DNA from 2 places in the Burkholderia gladioli genome. Region 1 is predicted to be linked to the other one. Evidence: riboswitches for the same ligand, from Rfam matches in the RefSeq annotation. Region 1 holds a riboswitch; the other holds the start of a gene.

The links. A riboswitch is a leader RNA that binds a small molecule or an ion and turns the genes downstream of it on or off. The one in region 1 is predicted to bind cobalamin.
Region 2: linked by a shared signal. The riboswitch ahead of cobW (cobalamin biosynthesis protein CobW) and the one ahead of BM43_RS20030 (TonB-dependent receptor domain-containing protein) in region 1 are both predicted to bind cobalamin.

Annotation. Positions count from the first base shown of each region.
Region 1 covers NZ_CP009323.1:698,916-703,319, forward strand. Annotated here, with positions in the region: gene BM43_RS20030 (TonB-dependent receptor domain-containing protein) at 39-2,048, opposite strand; cobalamin riboswitch at 2,116-2,396, opposite strand; gene BM43_RS20035 (hypothetical protein) at 2,572-2,928, shown strand; gene BM43_RS20040 (cell division protein ZapA) at 2,925-3,239, shown strand; RNA gene ssrS (6S RNA) at 3,333-3,514, shown strand; gene BM43_RS20045 (EVE domain-containing protein) at 3,713-4,174, shown strand; gene BM43_RS20050 (SIMPL domain-containing protein) at 4,371-4,404, shown strand, end outside.
Region 2 covers NZ_CP009323.1:3,548,656-3,553,059, reverse strand. Annotated here, with positions in the region: gene cobN (cobaltochelatase subunit CobN) at 1-690, opposite strand, end outside; gene cobW (cobalamin biosynthesis protein CobW) at 707-1,777, opposite strand; cobalamin riboswitch at 2,020-2,288, opposite strand; cobalamin riboswitch at 2,439-2,664, shown strand; gene BM43_RS32945 (cobalamin biosynthesis protein) at 2,823-3,242, shown strand; gene cobO (cob(I)yrinic acid a,c-diamide adenosyltransferase) at 3,324-3,926, shown strand; gene BM43_RS32935 (cobyrinic acid a,c-diamide synthase CobB) at 3,941-4,404, shown strand, end outside.

The DNA.
Region 1 (4,404 bases):
TCGCGAAGCTCATGCCTGCGCCGTGCGCGACGTCATGGCTAGCGCCAGCCGATCGTGACGTAGGCGCCGCGCCGCGGCGTGTTGTACCCGTAGGCAAGCTGGTAGTCCTTGTCGAGCAGGTTGTCGAGATGCGCGCTCACGTACCACGCCTTGGTGATGTCGTAGCGCGCCGTCAGGTTCACCACGCCGTAGCCGCCGAGCGTCTGCGCGCTGTCGCTGCGCGCGCCGCTCAGCAGCCACTCGGCACCGACGCGCCAGCCGCCGAACGGATGGCTGGCCGAGAACGACGCGAAGCGCCGCGCGTGCCGCAGCAGGTCCTGGTCGCCGCTCTGGTCGACCGGGTTCTGGAAGGTCGCCGAGGCGTGCAGGTCGGTCTTGCCCAGATGCCCCTGCCACGAGCCCTCGATGCCCTGCACCTTGGCGCGCCCGACGTTCTGCGCCGTATAGACCAGGCCCGACGCATCGGGCTCGTACTGGATCAGGTTCGCGTAGCGCGTCTGGAACAGGCTCAGCCGCATCACGCCCAGCGCGTCCGAGGCATATTGCAGCGCGGCCTCGATCGAATGGCTGCGCTCGGGCACCAGCGCGGGATTGCCGGCATCGGGGTAGTACAGGTCGTTGAAGGTCGGCGCGCGAAACGCATCCGAATAGCTCGCCGTGACCTTCCAGTGCTCGCCCAGGTCGTATCCGTAGCCGAGATAGTAGCTGTTCGCGCCGCCGAAATCCGAATACTGGTCGCGCCGCAGGTTGGCCTGCACCTGGCTGTTGCCGAAGCGGCCCGTGTAGCCGAGCCAGCCGGAATTCACGTGCCGCTGCGGCGCCGAGTAGACATCGGAAGCGAAGGCCTGGTCGAGCCGCTCGTAGCCGGCCTGGATGGCCTGGCCGCGCGCCACCGTGAAATCGTTCTGCCAGCTGTACTGGCGGTTGTCGGTGTTGAAGTGGTCGGTGTAGGCGCCGTTCAGCCAGCTCTGGCTGCGGTCGTTGCCGCTCGACACACGCAGGTGGGTGGTCCACCAGTCGGTCAGCTTGCCCTCGGCGTGCGCCGAGATCTGCTGCACGCGGCTGTAGAGCGTGTTGAGATCGGTCGTGGCCTGCCCGAAGGGGTTGTCGTAGCTGTTCTCGCCGTTCGACTGGAAGTAGTCGAGGCCCGCGCGCCAGCCGTTCGCGAAACGATGCTTGAGCGAGGCCGAGAGACTCTCGTTCAGGTTGCCGTTCGCGTTCGGATTGGCGCCCGGCTGCTGCACCGGGTCGATCGCCGAGAAGCCGTCGGTCTTGTCGCGCGACAGCGACAGCGAGAAGGTGGTGCTGCCGTCCGCATCGAGCCGGCCCGAGACGCCGGCCTGCTGCGACTGCGTGTGATAGCTGCCGTAGCCGGCCGAGAAATAGAAGCGCGGCGGATGATTGCCGCCGTCGCGCGTGAACACCTGCACCACGCCGCCGATCGCGCCCGAGCCGTACAGCGAGGAGACGTTGCCGTTGACGATCTCGACGTGGTCGATCTGCTCGAGCGTGAGCTGGCTCAGTTGCGCGGCGCCGAGGCTGGCCGAATCGACGCGCACGCCGTCGATCAGCAGCAGCGACTGGTTCGACTGCGCGCCGCGCAGGAACAGCGAGGTGTTCGAGCCGGGGCCGCCGTTGCGCACGATCTGCGCGCCGGGTGCGAACGCGAGCAGGCCAGGAAGATCGGACGCGCTGCTGTGTTCGATGTCCTCGCGCGTGAAGAGGGTGGTTTGCGGCAGCGCGTCGGCGAGCTTCTGCGCGCCGCGGCTCGCGCTCACCACCACCGAGTCGAGCGCGACCGGCGCGGCGGGATCGGCGGACGATGCGGCGCTGGATGAAGCCGTGGCGGTGGACGCAACGGCGGCGCGGTCGCTGCTTCGCGCGACGGACGGCGCGGCGGCGGAGCCCGTGGCATCGCTGGCGGCGCTGGCATCGCTGGCGGCGGCTATATCAGACGCGCGGGACGCGCCCTGCGCAACCTGGGCGAGCGACAGGCAAGGCAGCCCGCAAGCCGCGAGCAGGGCGGCGCGGACAAACGCGGTGAACATCGGGAACATCCTGTGGATTCGCGCGGCCCTGCCTCCCCGCAGCGCCGCCTCCGGAAGCGCGCAGGCCGCGCGCTTCCCCGCTTCGGCCGGTATCCGGGCTGGCGACCAGCCCACCCCCGCCTTCCCGCGCGAACCAGGCGCGCAGTGGCCACGGCGGCCCTCGTTCGCGTGAGGGCCGCCATCGAGGGGCGGCTTGCGCCAGGATCGCCAGCGCGATCGACGCGGTCGCTTACCGTTGCGGGGGCAGCGCAGGTTGGCATGCCGCGCGGGCATTGCTCCCTGCTTCCCGTTTAACCGCGCGCGCCCTCGTCGAGGCCGCGCGCGAGCACCGAAGCGGCGCCAGTGTAGGAGCGCCCCCGGGCAGCGTCAAGAAACGCGCGTCGGACGCACGCAACGCCGGCAAAACGGCATTTCCCGTGTCACTTCGCGGCAAGAAGGGGGGTGGTTACGTCTGGATACGTTACAAAAGTCGGTACAAGGCGCTTTCCGCGCTAAAATGCCCGGTCTTTAGAGGACGCAGCAGATGCTCAACGAACTCGAAACCCTATCCCAGAACATTGGCCGCCTGATTGCGCTGAACCAACGCCATCACACGGAACGGCTCGCGCTCGAGGAGCAAGTCGCGCAATTGCGCGCGCAAGCCGAAGCCGTGCGCGTCGAGCTCGATCAGTTGCGCGACGAACGCAACGGCCTGGTCGCCGAGCGCGATGCGCTGTCGGCGAAGATCGACGATGCGCAGATCAAGCTCAACGCGATCCTCGAGAAGCTGCCGCGCACGCGCCAGGCCGCCGACGGCGACAGCCAGCTCGACCTGCTCGGCGGCGGCGAGGCTGCCGGCAACGGCGGCGACGACGCGGCCAGCCACGGAGAACATGCATGAGCAGCAAGCAGATCGAAGTCTCGATTCTCGGCCAGGCCTATCGCCTCGCCTGCTCGCCGGAAACCGAAGCAGCCCTGCTCGAGGCGGTCGCGCGCGTCGACGCCGAGATGTCGAAGATCCGCGCCAACAGCTCGGTGCGCGGCACCGATCGGATCGCGGTGATGGCCGCGCTGTCGCTCGCCTCGGAGTTGCTTCGCCTGCAACAGAGCGTTCGTCACGGCGAGGCATTTCCCGCGGAAGAAATCCGGCGTACAATGCGCCACATGAATGAACAGCTCGGCGCGGTACTGGCCCAGCACGAGTCGCGGTAAGCAGCGCGGCGCGGCGGACAAGCCAGCGGCTGCACCGAAGTAAGCGGTTCATGCGAATTCGTTTCACAAGATCGGATTCACTAGGTTCTCTCAGCTTCCCTGCCTGGTTCGCCAAGGTCATATATTCCTTGAACCAATGCCATGTGCACGGTTGCGGAAATTTGTAGCACGGGCGCGCGCGTCACTCTGTCTGATGTACCCGAAGTGCTGCTAACTGCGACCAATTCTGAACCTCAGGTTCAGGATGCCGGCCTAGCGGCCAAGGCGGGGACCTATTCGACGGCATCGGACCAGTTCCGATGCCGTTTTCATTTGTGCTTCGATTTGTGCTTCAAACGGCTCGCGTGCCCTGGATCGGCGATCACGAGGCACGCTAGGCGATCGCATTCCCGTCTCACCCGGCAAGCGTCGTCGCGACGGCCGCTGCTCCCGCCGCGCGCGTTCCCTGCCCCTTCTTTCAGCGGACCGCCCTCATGCAATTCTGGCTGATGAAATCCGAACCGGACGAGGCGAGCATCGACGATCTCGCCGCCGCGCCGAAACACACCCTGCCCTGGACGGGCGTGCGCAATTATCAGGCTCGCAATTTCATGCGCGACACCATGCGCATCGGCGACGGCGTGCTGTTCTATCACTCGAGCTGTCCCGAGCCCGGCATCGCGGGCCTGGCCGAAGTCTCGTCGACGCCCTATCCCGATCCGACCCAGTTCGATCCGGCCAGCCCCTATCACGATCCGAAGTCGAAGCGGGAAGAGCCGCGCTGGAGCCTGGTGGACGTGCGCTTCGTGAAGAAGACCCCCTTGATTCCGCTGGCCGCGCTGCGCGAGCACGACGAGCTCGCCGAGATGCGCGTGCTCGCCAGGGGCAACCGGCTCTCGATCACGCCGGTCACGCGCGCCGAATGGAAGTTCATCACCGAGAAGCTGATGAAGTGAGGCAGGTGCCGGCCGGCTCGCCGCGAGATCTGTCAGCAAAGGTAAATCGCGCGTGTGGTGCCGGAACTCGGCACGCCTTTCATCGGCCTAACGCTCGCGCGATCGGCGGAACCCCGGTTCCATCGATCGCCTCGACAAGACGCGCGGCACGATGTGGCACGGGCCGCTGGCCGCGCACAGAACAGGAGCTCATACGATGAAAAAATCCGCTGCCGTACTCGCCCTCGCCC
Region 2 (4,404 bases), 1.8 Mb from region 1:
GCGCTCGAGCGCCTCGATCAGCGCGTCGAACACGGCCGTGTTGGCGGCCTGCCAGTGCGCCTTGTAGAACAGGATCGCGACCACCGGCGCGCCGCTCGTCCAGCGCGCGTGCCAGTCTTCCACCACGGCCGGCTCGTGCATCGGGTGATAGAGCGCGGCGGCCGGCAGCGGACGCGGCGGCGACGGCGCCTCGCCGACGCCGAGCGCATGGAAGGCGATGCTGCGCAACAGCGCCTGCGCGTTCCAGGCGCCGCCCTCGCGCAGGTAGCGCCACCACTGCCGACACAGCGCCGGGTCGACGGTGCTCCTGGCGACCAGGTTCGGATCTTCCTGCAGGTCGCCGGAAAACATCGCCAACTGCTGGCCGCGCCGTTCGGCCAGCGCGACCGCCTGCTCGATCCCGTAAGGCCAGTAGGCCTCGCCGCCGAGATGGTCGATCACCACCACGCTGGCGTGCTGCAGCACGTCGTCGATATAGAAGTCGACCGAGGCGGGCTGGCGCAGGAAGCTGACGTTGGCCAGCCGCAGGCTCGGGAAACCCTCGCCGAGCAGCGGCACCGCGCTGGCGAGCAGGGACAGCGTGGTGTCCGCCGAGCTGAGGATCACGATCTCGGCGGGACGCTGGTCGATGCGGATCACGCCCTGCGTGTCGTCGACGAAACCGCCCGGCGTGGTGCGCAGCAGATGCATCGGGAGCCTTCGCGCCTCAGGCCGCTTGCACGGCGTCGCCGAGCGCGGCGAGGAAGGCCGCCTGCAGCGCGGCCGCGTCGAGGTCCTCGCCGATCAGCACGAAACGGCTGGTGGCGCCGTCCGCCTCGGTGAGGCGCCGGTCGAAGTAGCTGTCGAAGCGCCCGCCCACGCCCTGGATCACCAGCCGCATCGGCGTGGCCGGCAGCGCCGCGAAACCCTTCACGCGGTAGATCGTGTGCGCATCGACCAGCGCGCGCAGCGCGGCGATGGTCGCCTCGCGCGAGCTCACGCGCGCCTCGACCACCACCGAATCGAATTCGTCGTGGTGATGGTCGGCATCCTCGGCCGAGCCGTGATGATCGTGACGCAGGTGGATGGTTTCCTCGGAGGCCGCGTTCAGGCCGATCAGGGTGGCCAGGTCGAGCTCGCCGCGCTGCGCGCGCACGATCTTCACGTGCGCCGGGATTTCCTCGCGGATCGTCGTCTCCACCGCGGCGAACTGCGCCGCGTCCAGCAGGTCGGTCTTGTTGACGATCACCAGGTCGGCCGAGGAAAGCTGGTCGGCGAACAGTTCGTGCAGCGGCGATTCGTGGTCGAGGTTCGGATCGGCGCGGCGCTGCGCGTCCACCGCCTGCACGTCCTCGGCGAACTGGCCGGCCGCGGCGGCCGGGCCGTCGACCACCGTGATCACGGCATCGCAGGTGAAGCTGTTCTTGATCGACGGCCAGTTGAAGGCCTGCACCAGCGGCTTGGGCAGCGCCAGGCCGGAGGTCTCGATCAGCACGTGGTCGATCTGCTCGCGGCGCTCCACCAGCGCCTCCATCACCGGGTAGAACTCCTCCTGCACCGTGCAGCACAGGCAGCCGTTGGCCAGTTCGTAGAGCTGGCCGGCCGCTTGCGCGCCTTCCTCGCAGCCGATGCCGCAACCCTTCAGGATCTCGCCGTCGATGCCGAGCTCGCCGAATTCGTTGACGATCACCGCGATCCGGCGGCCCGAGGCATTTTCGAGGATGTGGCGCAGCAAGGTGGTCTTGCCGCTGCCGAGGAAGCCCGTGACGACGGTCACGGGGATTTTGCGCATTTGCATGGAATTCGCCTGTCGGTGAGTCGGTGGATGATGCCATCGCGGCGTCGGCACGACGCGCGGGCGGCCTGCCGGTCGTCATGCCGGCCGCCCGGGGACGACGATCATCGACGATGGACTGGCCGGCCGACGCGCCCAGGGCGCGGCCGCGAGGCTGCACGGGAACCCGCGCCGCCACCCGCGACGCTTCCCTGCGGATTCGCCGCCGCGCGCCGCAGGGCCTGGCCCGGGGCTCGCGCACGACTGGCGCTTCCGTGGTTCTGGCCGGTATCCGGGCTGGCGACAGCGCCGCTTCGCCTTCCCGGACGCGTCTCGCGTCCAGTGGCCGGGCCGCGCGCCCGAGCGACTCGGGGCGCGGTGAAGCGGGGCTCGCATCGCTTGCGCGATGCATGCGCTTACCGTTGCGGGGGCAGCACAGGTTGAGATCGTCCGCGGCGCGGCGAGCTTCCCTGTTTCCCGTTCAACTGCGTGCCAAGAGAATCCGCACGCGAGCACCAAAACGCGTGCGAGTGTAGGCGCGGCGTCCAGACGCGTCAAGGCGGCGCGGCCGGCCGCGGCGCGCGATGGGGCGCGCTCGGCGCCGCCGCTCTTTTTGTGCGCCCGCGCCACCGACGCGCCTGCCCGGCAAGCCCCGGCGAGCGCCCTTCCGGCCCCGTCCGCTGTGCTATCGTATGCGCGCGTTCGGTGCCCGCAGTCGCATTCGCGACTGCGGTTAAACGGGAAACAGGGAGCGGCGCGCCGCCAGCCTGTGCTGTCCCCGCAACGGTACGCCGCCGGCGAATCGCGCAAGCGCGACGCGCAGGCCGACTCGAGCCACTGCCGATCGCGGCGGGAAGGCGTCGGCATGACAGGCGGCCAGCCCGGATACCGGCCGACGCAGACGGCGAGCCCGGCTCGCCGGACATGGCACCCGCGTGGGACGGGCGCCATGCGAAATCCGCATCGAGGCACGAAGCGTCGTCGACACCGTGGTTCGCCGTTTTTTTGCCCGCTCGTGTGCCCGTTTGCTTGCACGTTTGTTCGCTCGTTCACCACTCGTCCGCCCAGCATGACCTGCATCGCTCCGGATCGCATCGCCGCGCCGCGCATCGTCGTCGGGGTGGGCTGCCGCGCCGGCAAGTCGCCCGAGGCGATCGAGGCCGCCATCGCCGCCGCGCTCGCGCGCCGACCCGGCCTCGCGCTGGCCGATATCGCCCGCGTCGCGACGCTCGACGCCAAGGCCGCCGAACCGGGCCTGGTGGCCTGCTGCGCGCGCCATGGCTGGCCGCTGGTGGCGATCGCGCGCGAAGCCATCGCCCCCGATGCGCCGCCGGGGGATGGCACGGCCCCGAGCTCGGCCGCCTTCGCGCGCTTCGGCGTCGAGGGCGTGTGCGAGCCCTGCGCGCTGGCTGCCGCGCCGCACGGCCGGTTGCTGGTGCCGAAGACGATCGTCGACGGCGTGACCGTGGCGATCGCCGGGCCCGCCTGAACGCGCGATCATGCCGCCGCCCTGCCCGATGCCCCGATATTTTCCTGCCCGCTTTCCCGTATCCCGAGGACTTCCGACCCGATGAAAACCGATCCCGAATCGCATCAGCGCATGACCGAACGCCGCCGCGCCGGCCATGAAAAGAAACAGGCCGCGGCGACCGTCGAGAAGGGCCTGCTGATCGTCAACACCGGCAACGGCAAGGGCAAGAGCACGGCCGCCTTCGGCATGGCGGTGCGCGTGCTCGGCCACGGCATGAAGCTGGGCGTGGTGCAGTTCATCAAGGGTGCGCTGCACACGGCCGAGCGCGACCTGCTCAACACCTTCGCGGACTGCGATTTCGTGACGATGGGCGACGGCTACACCTGGAACACGCAGGATCGCGAGGCCGATATCGCGACCGCGCGCAAGGGCTGGGACGAGGCGCGCCGGATGATCGAGAGCGGCGACTACCAGATGGTGATCCTCGACGAGCTGAACACGGTGCTGAAGTACGACTACCTGCCACTCGACGAGGTGCTGGCCGTGCTGGCCGCGCGCCCGGCGGCGCTGCACGTGGTGGTGACGGGGCGTCATGCGCCCGACGCGCTGGTGGAGGCCGCCGACCTGGTGACCGAGATGCGGCTGGTCAAGCACCCGTATCGCGAGCAGGGCGTAAAGGCCCAGCGCGGCGTGGAGTTCTGAGCGTGTCCGCAGGCGTGCTGCGCTGCCCGGCGCTGCTGATCGGCGCGAGCGGCTCCGGCCAGGGCAAGACCTCGATCACCGCGGGGCTGGCGCGGCTGCATCGGCGGCTCGGCCGGCGCGTGCGCGTGTTCAAGACCGGCCCGGACTTCCTCGATCCGATGATCCTCGCGCGCGCCAGCGGCGCCGAGGTGCATTCGCTCGATCTCGGCATGGTCGGCGAGGACGGCTGCCGCGCGCTGCTGGCGCAGGCCGCCGCCGAGGCCGACCTGATCCTGATCGAGGGCGTGATGGGCCTGTTCGACGGCACGCCGAGCAGCGCCGACCTGGCCTGCCGCTTCGGCGTGCCGGTGGCCGCGGTGATCTCGGGGAAATCGGTGGCGCAGACTTTCGGCGCGCTGGCCTTCGGGCTCGCGCGTTTCCGGCCGGGGCTGCCCTTCCATGGCGTGCTGGCCAATCGGGTCGGCTCCGAGCGGCATGC